2 regions of the Aristaeella lactis genome follow, and region 2 is predicted to be linked to the other one. Evidence: predicted binding sites of a transcription regulator. Region 2 holds the regulator's gene; the other holds the start of a gene.

Region 1 (6,585 bases), 210 kb from region 2:
GATATCGCGTTTGCGGTATCCGGGTTTTTGTGACAGGAGAACCGTCCTCTTGTCACATATTCAGAAGATACTTGGGTTATACGATGACGATCTCGCCGTTGGTGTCCAGGTCGACGGTCAGTTCTGTGCCGGGAGCCACGTCGGCAGCGATGACCTTGCGGGCAATGAGGGTTTCCACCTTGCTTTGCAGGTAACGCTTGAGGGGACGGGCGCCGAAGACGGGATCGAAGCCCCGGTCAATGACGGCATTCAGGGCGGCGTCGGTCAGGGTGACCTTCAGCTGCTTATCTTCCAGGCGGCGGTTCAGGTTTTTGATCATCAGGCCCACGATGGAACCGATCTCGTTCCGGGTCAGGGGCTTGTAGCAGACGATTTCATCAATCCGGTTCAGGAACTCGGGACGGAAGCGGGTCTTCAGCAGACGGTCCACCTGCTCCCGGGCTTCCGCGGTGATTTCACCGTCGGCAATGCCTTCGAGGATATATTCGCTGCCCAGGTTACTGGTCATGATCAGGATGGTGTTCTTGAAGTCCACGGTACGGCCCTGGCTGTCGGTGATACGGCCGTCATCCAGCACCTGCAGGAGGACGTTGAAGACATCCGGGTGGGCTTTTTCCACTTCATCGAACAGCACCACACAGTAGGGACGGCGGCGGACGGCTTCGGTCAGCTGGCCGCCTTCATCATATCCCACGTATCCGGGAGGTGCTCCGATGAGCCGGGAGACGCTGAACTTCTCCATGTATTCGGACATATCGATCCGGACCATGTTCTTTTCATCATCGAACAGGGCCTGGGCCAGGGCTTTGGCCAGCTCAGTCTTACCGACACCGGTGGGGCCCAGGAACAGGAAGGAACCGAGGGGACGGTTCGGATCCTGGATGCCGGCACGGGAGCGCAGGATGGCTTCGGAAACTTTCTTTACGGCCTCATCCTGGCCGATCACCCGCTCATGCAGGACGTCTTCCAGGTGGAGCAGCTTCTCGCGCTCGCCCTCCATCAGCTTGGAGACGGGGATGCCGGTCCAGCGGCCGACGATCCGGGCGATTTCCTCTTCGGTGACCCGGTCGCGCAGGAGGCTGTTTTCGCCCTTGCTTTCCTCGGCGATTGCTTCTTCCTTTTCCAGTTCCTGCTTCAGCTTCGGCAGTTCGCCGTATTTCAGTTCCGCGGCGCGGTTCAGGTCATAGGAACGCTCCGCCTGTTCGATCTCGGCATTGACGCGCTCGATTTCCTCCCGCAGGGCGGTGACTTTGCCGATGGCGTTCTTTTCCGCTTCCCAGCGGGCTTTCATGGTGTTGAACTCATCCCGCTGCTCTGCCAGTTCCTTCTGAACCTCTTCCAGGTGCGCACGGGAAAGGGGATCATCATCTTTCTTCAGGGCGGCTTCCTCGATCTCCAGCTGCATGATGTGGCGGCGGATATCGTCCAGCTCTGTGGGCAGGGAGTCGATCTCCGTGCGGATCATGGCACAGGCTTCGTCCACCAGGTCGATGGCCTTGTCCGGCAGGAAGCGGTCGGTGATGTAGCGGTTGGACAGGGTGGCGGCGGCGATCAGGGCGTTGTCCTGGATCTTGACGCCGTGGAAAACTTCATACCGTTCCTTCAGACCGCGCAGGATGGCAATGGTATCCTCCACAGTGGGTTCGGAAACCATGACGGGCTGGAAACGACGTTCCAGGGCGGCGTCCTTCTCGATATACTGACGGTACTCGTTCAGGGTGGTGGCACCGATGCAGTGCAGCTCACCCCGGGCCAGCATGGGCTTCAGGATGTTGCCGGCGTCCATGGCACCGTCAGCTTTGCCGGCACCGACGATGGTATGCAGCTCGTCGATGAACAGGATGATGCGGCCGTCGCTCTTTTTGATCTCCGCCAGGACGGCCTTCAGGCGCTCCTCGAACTCGCCGCGGAACTTGGCACCGGCGATCAGAGAACCCATATCCAGGGAGAAGACAGTTTTATCCTTCAGGCTGTCCGGGACATCCCCGCGGACGATCCGCTGGGCAAGGCCTTCGGCGATGGCGGTTTTACCGACACCGGGCTCACCGATCAGGACAGGGTTGTTCTTGGTTTTCCGGGACAGGATCCGGATGACGTTCCGGATTTCGCTGTCACGGCCGATGACCGGATCCAGCTTCTGCTTCCGGGCAAGGTCCACCAGGTCAGAACCGTATTTCTTCAGCGCGTCATAGGTGTCTTCCGGGGTATCGGAAGTGACACGGGCGGCACCGCGGACTTCGCTCAGCGCTTTCAGGAAGGCGTCATCACGGTAGCCCTGGGCTTTCAGCAGGCGCTTCACATTGGCGGACGCCTTGGCGGTCAGGCCCATCCAGACGTGCTCAACAGACAGGTATTCATCCTTCATCCGCTGGGCGATCTTTTCAGCCTCTACCAGGGCCTGCTCCACATCATTAGCGATGTAGACCTTGCCGGGCTCACGGCCGGAACCGGAGACACGGGGAGTGCGGTCCAGATTTTCTTTCAGGCCGGCAACAAACGCGGGCACGGAAATACCGCACTTGGAAAGCAGCTGCGGAATCAGCTCGCTTTCATCTTCGGTCAGGGCGAGCATCAGGTGCTCCTGCTCTACCTGCATATGCTGATATTCGATGGCAAGAGACTGGGCCCGCTGCAGGGCATTGACGGTCTTTTGCGTGAACTGGTTCATATTCATAGGGCATTCCTCCTTTGAAGGCGGTTTGACTAACTTTGACCTTCGAGAACATTATACATCTTTCGGGGAGGATGTCAAGCGCAATTCGAGAATTGCGCAATGAATTATTTCAAAGCATCGGGAATGCTTTGAAATATGAATTATCAACTTCGTCGATATGAATTATTGAACAGCAAGCTGTTCAATATGAATTATGCCCTCCGGGCATATTGCAGTAAGGCATTTCCCGACGCGGCCTGCGGATTTGCTCAAGATGACACCCTAGACAGGCAGGAAGTAGGAGGTAGGAGGGGAGAGAGGGAAGTGGTGCCACGGTGTGGCATTCTGCGAAGCAGAAAACGACCCGAACGAGTCAACAGAAACGAGCGGCAAGCGCGCTCCAAGCGTGAGCAGCGACGATTGAGGTTGCGGATAGGAAGTAGGAGGTAGGAGGTTTTACTTAAAACTTAAGACTGAAGATTTAAAAATGAATAATGGTGGATGGATGGCTCCGCCATCCTTTGAATTGATGAATTCTTCAGTGAAAAGTGAAGAGTGAAGTGCGATCGCCGTTACCAAAGTGCCTAAGGCACTTTGACGGCTGTAGCATGGCAGCCGTTACCCAAATCAAAGATTTGGACAGCTGCTCAACTTAAGAGTTGCCGTTGGCAACCGGGAACGGCAGGGGCGCGGAAATCGTTGCTTTTGGAGACGGGGTGTTTTTGGACATCCCGGGCGATCTATGGTATTATATACTGTCTTGGTTTAGACCTTTTTGCACAGTAATGAACCGGAGGAGAAAGATGTTCGGAAAGAAGAAACACGAAGAAGACTTTGAGGAATACGAAGAGTTTTCTTCTGAAGAAGGCAATGAGCCGTTTTTTCCGGAAGATGAAGACGCGGAAGCGGAATATGATTCCGCGGACGAAGCGTATTATCCTGAGGAATCCGGATATGATGAATATGAGGAAGCTTATGATGAGGGAGAACCCTACGAGGAAGAAGCTTCCTGGGGCAGAGATGACGAGGAGTACGACGAGGAACCGGAAGACAAGCTGAAGACCCGCACGATATTCCGGCCTGAAACCCGGAAACCGAACTTTGTTGTCAGCGTTCTGCTGAATACGATCCGTGTGCTGCTTGTGATCCTGGTGCTGGCCGGTGTGGCCGGTCTCGGCGCGCTGGCGGGAATCGCCAAGGGCTATGTGGACACGGCTCCCGAGCTGAACCTGGTGGCAATGGACACCCAGGCGCAGACCTCCTTTATCTATGATTCCAACGGCAACCTGATCACGGAATACAAAGGAACGGAAAACCGCGTGCTGGTGTCCCTGGACGCCATGCCGAAGATGCTCCGCAACGCGTTTATCGCTGTGGAGGATGCCCGCTTCTATTCCCACAGCGGTGTGGACCTGAAGCGTATTGTCGGCGCGCTTGTTTCCAACCTGACTTCCTCCGGAACCCAGGGCGGATCCACCATTACCCAGCAGCTGATCAAAAACACCCTGCTTTCTTCGGAACAGAGCTATAAGCGAAAGATCCAGGAAGCCTACCTGGCCCTGCAGCTGGAGAACCGGTATACCAAGGACCAGATCCTGGAGTGCTACCTGAACACCATTTTCCTGGGTGAAAACTACTATGGTGTAGAGGTGGCGGCACAGGGCTATTTCGGCAAGGACCTGGGTGACCTGACCCTGCGGGAATGCGCTATTCTGGCCGGCGCCACCAACAATCCCTATTATTATAATCCGCGGCGGAACCTGTATACCCGGAAGAGCGATGATAAGGACTACGCGAAGGTAACCAACAACCGGACAGACTATGTGCTACGGTGCATGTATGAGAACCAGTTCATTACCCGGGAACAGTATGAGGAAGCCCTGAACCCGGCTACGGCCCATGTGCTTGAGGAAGCTCCTTCTTCCGGCAACAGCATGTACAAGTATCCCCATTATGTGGAATACGCCGTAAAGGAAGTTGTGGACATCCTGCTGGAGCTGAACGGACTGGAGGATAATGCCAAGAACCGTGCCGCGATGGAAAACAAATTCCGGACCGGCGGATACAGGGTAAAGCTGGCTATTGATACGAATATCCAGGAAACGGTGGAATCCACGCTGCAGAACTGGAGTAAATATCCGTCCCTGCGTGATCCGTCCGACAAGGTGTTCCGGACCAAAAATTCCGATGGTACCTATACAGAAACCATTCAGCCCCAGGCGGCCGCTGTTGTGCTTGATTACCGGACAGGCGAGCTGAAGGCGATCGTCGGTTCCCGGAATGAAGTGACGGTAAAGAAGACCCTGAACCGTGCCACGGACATGAAGATGCCGGTTGGCTCGTCCATCAAACCGATCGCGGTATACGCTCCGGCACTGGAACTGGGCGCCAGCCCGGCCACTGTGGTTTACAATATGCCGCTTCCCATTGAGGGATGGAAAGACGCCAAGGGCAACAATTCCTTCCCGAAGAACTACGGCGGTGGAGGCTATGCCGGTCCGGAAACGCTGCGGACCGCCATGGCGAAATCCCATAATACCGCCGCGGCATACACGCTGATGAACATGGTCGGCGTGAACCGCAGTGTCGATTTCCTGCACCGGCTGGGTATTGATGACGGCCATATTGACGCGACACCCTTTGGCCTCAGTCTTGGTTCCTCCGGTATCACACCGCTGCAGATGACCGTTGCCTTTGGCGTGTTGGCCAACGGCGGCGTTTACCAGAAACCGATCTCCGTGCTGGGCATCTCAGACTCCGCGGGCCATGTGGTCTGGGACGGACACCAGCACCAGGAACGCCGCACGGTTTTCCAGCCCAGTACTTCCTGGATGATCGTGGACATGCTGAAGAGCGTGGTCCAGAGCGGTACAGGTACAAGCGCGAAGATCAGCGGACAGATCGTGGGCGGCAAGACGGGTACCAACTCCGACCAGAAGGGCGTTTTCTTCTCCGGCATCACCGGGTATTACGCTTCCGCCGTATGGGTCGGACATGATAACTATAAAGCCCTTTCCTCCAAGTCCACAGGTTCCGGTGCGGCCGCGCCGCTGTGGCAGGCCTATATGAGCAAGATCCACCAGGGCCTGGAGAAACGGGATATCCTGGACGGCAATCCTTCCGATTACGGCCTGGTCAAGGTGAAAACCTGCGCGGTCAGCGGTCAGCTGGCTACGGCGGCGTGCGAGAATGACGCCATGGGATACGGCACAGTGACAGACTGGTGGGCGAAGGGAACGGAACCGACAGTCAACTGCTCGATGCACACTATCCAGATGGTCTGCAGCGAGACAGGAATGATCGCATCCGAGTATTGTCCCAATCCGGTTCAGCGGGGTGTTGTGACGATCCCTATGGGTCATCCGCTGTACAACCTCAAGGACCAGTACCAGGATGTGATCGAGCAGTATCTCGGATCAACCGCTGCGGCAAGCAACCAGGTCTGTACCCTGCACAGTCAATTCTACCAGGGCTACCAGGATTACCAGAACTATCAGGACTACCAGGATTATCAGAACTATCCGGACTATCAGGATTACCAGAACAACCAGGGCAACCAGGGATATCAGGAATCGCAGCCGTTCCAGGATGCACGGAACCTGCTCAGCCAGGCGGACAATAAGATGGCATACATGGATCAGAACAGCGAGCAGTACCGCGCAATCCAGAACGCGGCGGATTATCTGCGGCTGCTGATCGGCGGCGGAAGCGCGAGCCAGACTGAAGTGATGTCGGCCATGGAGGCTTTGGTACAGGCCATGGGAGGCATATACTGATTCAGGATTTATGATCCTGAATCAATGAACAATGAATAATGAACAATGAACAATGAATAATGATTTTGTCGGCATTCTGAATTGTGCATTCTGATTTGTTTATGGAGGGGCCATGAGACGACTGGTACCGGCGGTGCTGATCTGGATAATGCTCTG
Region 2 (6,585 bases):
GAAGAGCGGAAGTATTCCGGTGATCATGGTGACAGCAAAGGGTGAAACCTTTGACAAGGTATTGTGCCTGGAACTGGGAGCGGATGACTATATCGTCAAACCTTTTGACGGAAAAGAGCTGACTGCCCGGGTAAAGGCGGTGCTTCGCAGGGCCCGCGGAAACGATGAAGAACAGGCGGGGAACCTTTCCTTCCCGGGCCTGACCGTGAGCCTGAAGGAATATGACGTGCACTATGAGGGAAAACGGCTGGAGATGCCGCCGAAGGAACTGGAAGTGCTTTACTTCCTGGCATCCCATCCGAACCAGGTGTTCACGCGGGAACAGCTGCTGAGCCAGATCTGGGGTTATGATTTCTTCGGCGACAGCCGGACGGTGGATGTGCACATCAAACGGCTCCGGGAAAAACTGACAGACAGCGAGAAGTACGGCTGGACCCTGTACACGGTGAGAGGGATAGGGTACAAGTTTTCTACCGACCGGTAGAAAATTTGTACCAATGCAGAATGCAGAATTCAGAATGCAGAATGAAATGGTTATAACTGATATACCGGGTTTGGAATGAACGGGACTGATCAGGTAAATGTAAGTGTGGAAATGCGGAAGAATAAACACTATATAATTCTGAATTCTGAATTCTGCATTCTGCATTAATCTTGGGGGTGAGACTATGTTTGCGCGGATTATGGCGGTGGTTATGGCGGTGATTCTGCTGACCACGGTCTGCCTTTCTGCGGTCTGGTGGATGACACTGAGAAACCAGCAGATTGACGCGCGGCTGGATCATCTGATCTCTGAGGCGGAGAAGATCGCCTACCTGGCCGGCAACCTAAACGGTGACAGTCTGATGGACACCAGGTGGGACCGGGACAGTGAAACGAGAAAAACACTGAACAATATCGCTGACAGGGTCGGCCGTGAATTCGGCGCGTATATCACAGTGCTTGACCGGACCGGTGGTGTGATGACTTATACGCCGGTAGCCGGTGATGAATATCCTGAGTTTATGAACAGCCTGAATGAAGCACTCCCGCGGATCCTTTCCGGAGAGACAATCCGGGTACGTTCGGAAAGCGGAGAAGCCCCCACGTTTACGGTGGGTGTTCCCTTCGAGATGGGCGGCGTGGTAACCGGCGCGGTATTCATCCGTACACAGGCGCAGAGAATTGAGTCCGGACTGGGTGAGATCCTGTGGAGGGTCGTGGTTCTTGCGGCGGCGGTGACGGCTTTGACCGGTGTGGTGGTGTTCCTGTTCGTACGCCGGCGGCTGAAACCGCTGAAGCAGCTGGAAGCAGCCGCGGCCACCATTGCGGAGGGAGATTTCTCCGTACAGGTGGATGAGAAGAAGGGAGACCCGGAACTGCGTGAACTCAGCGGCGCGTTCAATACGATGACGAAAAAACTGCAGGGCGTGGAGACCAACCGCCGGGAGTTCGTGGCCAATGTAAGCCATGAACTGCGCAGCCCGATCACCAGTATCAAGGGCTTTGCGGAAGGAATGGCGGACGGCGTGATCCCTGAAGAGGAACAGCCTAAATACCTGCGGCTTGTGGCGGATGAGAGCAAACGCCTGAGCGGCCTGATCGATGACCTGCTTGCGCTGAGCCGGCTGGAGCGGGATGACGCGAAACCGGAACTGTCCACCTTTGATATCAATGAGATGCTCCGCCGGGCGGTGATCTGCCGGATGAATGACCTGGACGCGAAAAAGATCGATATCAGCTGTGAGTTTGAGGAAGACCAGTGCCAGGTGCAGGCGGACAGCGACCGCATTGAGCAGGTGGTGATCAACCTGCTGGACAATGCGATCAAGTTCACGCCCGAGGGCGGGAAGATCACCCTGGAATCCGGAACGAAGAACGGGATCGCGGAAATCACTGTCCGGGACAGCGGATGCGGCATCGTGCCGGAGGACCGGGACCGGATCTTTGACCGCTTCTTTACGGCTGACCGGGCACATACCGCCGGAAAGGGAACCGGCCTGGGCCTGAGCATCTGCAAGCGGATCATGGAAATGCACGGGCAGAGCATCCGGCTTCTGGATACAGAAGAAGGCGCCGCTTTCCGGTTCACCCTGCAAAAGGCTGTCCATTAAGGATCTGAAATCCGGTTCCGAATGTTGCCGGCAGGGGAGCCACTTGCCCGCGAATGACTTCGCAACATTCCGGAATTGTATGTACTCTTTGCGCACTAAGAGCCTCCAGCACTTGACGAAAAAGGAAAAAGTTGTATCATCTTGAAGATGAACAAGACAACGATACCGGCGGGAAGGAGGACCACAGCGTGGAAAAGCATCTGTTTCTGATCGGCATGCAGGGCTGCGGAAAAAGCAGTCTGGGCAAGCGTACAGCGAAGGAGACCGGTGTTCCGTTCGCGGATACCGATGCTATCGTGGCCCAGAGTGCCGGCGGTACGGTGAACGAGTTTTTTGAAAAATACGGAGAAGAAACATTCCGGCGGGCGGAAACCAACGTGCTGGCCGCGCTGACCTATGCCCGTCCGATGATCATCTCCACCGGCGGGGGCACCGTGATGAATCCGGTAAACCGCCATATCATGCGGACCTGGGGCACGATCGTGCTGATCGACCGTCCGCTGGAAGATATCCTGAGCGACATCAAGCTGGACCGTCGACCTACCCTGCGGGACGGGGGCCTGGCGGAAGTGGAACGGGTCTATCACGAGCGGCTCCCGATATACCGCGAACTGGCAGACATCACCCTGAGGAATGACCAGGGATATCATATGGCGGTGTACATCCTGACCCGGCTGGTCCGGGAAAGGCTCTGACCGCGGAAAGCAGGAAGAGAACAATGGATTATCAGTTTGACCTGGTGGGCAAGATCGGCAGCATGGCGCTGATCCGGCAGGAAGACCGGGATATTGACTACAACATTTTTTCCAGGATCGGATCGGAACTGAAGCCCGGCATGATCTGGGTTACCAGCGGCGCGACGGAGATCGGCCGCCTGGACTATATCAAGCGGACCGGATGTGAACTGAGCGGAGATCCGGACCAGGATAAAGCAGACTACGCTGCCCAGGGGCAGACCATCCTGATGCAGAACTACCGGCAGTTTATTCCGCCGGAATACGGTATCCGCCAGATCCTGGTGGAGCACACACATTTCAACGACCCGGAAAAGAGCGAGCATATCCGCGCGCTGCTGATCCGTGCCGCACGGCAGAAAACCATTCCGATCGTGAACTATAACGACCCGGTATCCGACGAGGAAAACCGGAAGATGGAACTGGCTGCCCGGCGGGAAAAGGGCGAGGAAGTTCACGAGTGCGTGGATAACGATGAAACCGCCGCGGTGATCGCGGGCCTGGTGAAGGCGAAGACGCTGGTGCTGATGACTTCCACGGAAGGCATTTACCAGGACCGGCGGGATCCGAACACGCTGGTGCGTGACGTGATCGGCAAAACCTACGAAGAAGTGGAACGCAAGGTGCGGGAACTGCAGAATGCCTGCATCGGTGCCAGCCGCGCCGGGGCGAACGGTGCCCGGGCCAAGCTGGAATACGCGCTGAGCTGCGTGAAGGGCGGAACCACCGTGATTATCGGTCATGCCCGCCACCGGCTGAGCGACCTGAAAGAGGGAAGGGTGCCCTGTACCCGAATCGGTGTGGATGCCTGACCCGGGGAGACAGAGGATGAGCGGATCATCAATGGATACAATCCTCCTGGAAGGCCTGCGGTTCTTTACCCGGGACACGGCTATCCTGGAAGGTGTTTCCGCGGCATGCGGCGCCGGAAACAGAACAGCCCTGGCGATGGACGGAGCTGTCCGGGAGGACAGCGTTTTTGACCTGGCCAGCGTGACCAAGCTGTTTACGGGCCTGTGTACCATGAAACTGAATGAAGAAGGCCTGCTGGATCCCGGCAGGCCTGTTTTTTCATACGATCCGAGGTTCCGGTTCCTGAAGGAGACCACGGTGTGGGACCTGATGACCTTCGCGGTCACGGTCCGGACGCCTGTCCGCCTGGACAGGTGCGCCGACCGGGAAAGCGCCATGGAGGCGCTGTTTGCCTCCACAGCCGCGCCCCATGAGGATGTGCGCCGGATCTATTCCGATATTCCGGCGATGATCCTCAAGTATGTGCTGGAAGCGGCGGCCGGGATGCCTTTTATGGACTGTGTGCGAAAACTGGTCCTGGAGCCGGCGGGCATGACGGAAACCTGGGCTTTGGTTCCTTCGGAACGATTAAAGGACTGCCAGTGCTATGACCGGGAGCACCGGATCGAGAACGGGCGGTGGATCCTCCGGGAAGGATGGAAAGCCGGGGTGCCGCATGATCCCAAAGCGGCGGTGCTGCAGGGAGACACGGGCGACCTGTGCGGACACGCGGGGCTGTTTTCCACCCGCGGGGATATGGTGCGCTTCTGCCGGGCAGTGCTGGACCGGAAGATTGTCGGGGAGGAATCCCTGCGGGAGATGGCGGTCAACCGGACTGGACGGAGACGCGCGAACGGCGCATGGACGCAGTTCCTCGGCATTCAGTGCTATGTGCGCCATCCGGATCAGTACTATTCGGAGATCCCACGGTATATGGGACATCGGGCATTTGGCATCGGCGGATTTACGGGAAACCATGTATCCGTGGATCCGGAGCGGAACATTTTTGCGGTGTTCCTGGGAAACCGGGTGCTGAACCGGCTGACGGTCCTGGTACCGGAGGAAGGAAAAGGACTCACGGACTACGGGTTGAACCCGGACGGAAGCGGATGCTTCCGCTGGCGGGACGGAGAAGTGATTCCTTCCTCGGTGAAATATGTGCACCAGAAAGACGGACACTTTCATAAAGCAATTGCGGAAACGATGAATCTCGAAGAGATTCCATTTAATTCAGAATTCAGAATTATAAAATGTCTGACCGGCCGGGAAACAACCATCGATTAAGACAACTGGCTGCGTGAAGGCATAATTGAACAGAAAACTGTAAGTAAACTGCTTGCTGATCAGCTTCCATAACATTATTTCATTATGAATTATGAATTGTGAATCATGAATTCCCTTTACTGTCTACAGACTTATAAAACAATATTGAATCTCCCCGGTTTCTGTGTTATACTCAATAGGTCAAAGATAGTCAGAGAATGATGCTTTGACGAGGGGAGGGTGTATCATGCGTTTGAGTGATTCCATAGAGCAGTTTATCAAGGAGCTTCTGAATGAGGAATCCACGGAAGTGGAACTGAAGCGGAATGAACTGGCGGAATATTTCGGCTGCGCGCCGAGCCAGATTAACTATGTGCTGGCGACCCGCTTTTCCCCGGATCACGGATACCTGACTGAAAGCCGCAGGGGCGGCGGAGGATATATCCGGATCGTCCGGGTGGTTCAGGCCGGGTCACAGCGGCTGATGTACCTGGTGAATGACCGGATCGGGGACAGCCTGGAAGAGGAAGAATGCATCCGGCTGATCAGCCAGCTGAAGGAGCAGCGGATCGTAACAGCGGATGAGGCTGCCCTGATGGCTTCGTCTATCAGCAGCCGCGCGCTGGCTGTGCCGGTTCCTGACGCGCTGAAGAATGCCATGAGGGCAAAGATGATGAAATCCATGCTGATGACCATCGCGGCGAGAAACAGGAAATGAAAAACAATTAACAATTAAGAATGAACAATTAATGGCAGACTGCAACGAGGAAAAGAGGCGATAATATGCTGTGCGAAGAATGCCATGTGAATGAAGCGAACTTTACGGTTTCCGTAGTAGCCGGAGAAGAAACTACGGTGAGACACCTGTGCGCTGACTGTATGAGCCGGATGAACAATGACCTGGTCAAGGGAAACGTGCGAAGCCTGCTGAGCACAGTGCTCAACGCCATCCGCGCGAACGCGGAAGAAGATGACAACAGAAAGGAATTTTCCATGCCGATATTCGGACGTTTTACCCAGAGAGCACAGCAGACGCTGATGCTGGCCCAGCGGATCGCCGCAGAACTGCAGCAGCCCTATGTAGGGACAGAGCATTTCCTGCTGGCGCTGCTGAAAACAGGCGCTTCTGTTCCCGAAGCGGTTGCCGCCCGGATGAACTATGAGTCAGTGGTGTCCGAGCTGCGGGCCCATCTGAACGAGATCAATGATCCCCAGGAGCCCAGGAACGTGCGGATCGAACTGAGCCCCCGGGCCAAGAAGACCCTGGAAAACAGCGTACTGGAATCCCACAAGCTGGGACAGAACTATGTGACAGTGGAGCATATCTGGCTGGCACTGCTGGGAAATGACGACGGCGTGGCCGGCGGCCTGTTCCGGAAGGCAGGGGTAGATCTGTCCGCCGCCAGGGAGCAGCTGCTGCGCCAGATGCGCGAAAACGCGGGCAATGAAGAAGCACCCCGCAGGATGCCCGGCTTTCCGCCGTTTGCCCCTGCCCGGGGACGGAACGGCAATGAAAACGGGAAAGGCGAGCTGGAAAAATACAGCCGTGATCTGACTGCTGCCGCGGAAAAGAATGAACTGGATCCGGTCATCGGCCGTGAAACGGAGATCCAGCGGATCATCCAGATCCTGATCCGCCGTACCAAGAACAATCCGGTGCTGATCGGTGAGCCCGGCGTTGGCAAGAGCGCCGTGGCGGAAGG

The links. Region 2 encodes CtsR, which represses protease genes until heat stress. Its sites were predicted from a motif close to AAGGTCAANNAAGGTCAAAT; they were not measured.
Region 1: clpB (ATP-dependent chaperone ClpB) is a predicted target of CtsR. The motif match lies at 2,698-2,717, and genes of this name have one in related genera.

Annotation. Positions count from the first base shown of each region.
Region 1 covers NZ_CP069421.1:3,050,590-3,057,174, forward strand. The annotation lists gene clpB (ATP-dependent chaperone ClpB) at 77-2,674, opposite strand; gene JYE50_RS13825 (transglycosylase domain-containing protein) at 3,457-6,429, shown strand; gene JYE50_RS13830 (L,D-transpeptidase) at 6,542-6,585, shown strand, end outside.
Region 2 covers NZ_CP069421.1:2,837,610-2,844,194, forward strand. The annotation lists gene JYE50_RS12800 (response regulator transcription factor) at 1-484, shown strand, start outside; gene JYE50_RS12805 (HAMP domain-containing sensor histidine kinase) at 669-2,093, shown strand; gene JYE50_RS12810 (shikimate kinase) at 2,282-2,788, shown strand; gene JYE50_RS12815 (amino acid kinase family protein) at 2,812-3,639, shown strand; gene JYE50_RS12820 (serine hydrolase domain-containing protein) at 3,671-4,903, shown strand; gene JYE50_RS12825 (CtsR family transcriptional regulator) at 5,130-5,600, shown strand; gene JYE50_RS12830 (ATP-dependent Clp protease ATP-binding subunit) at 5,882-6,585, shown strand, end outside.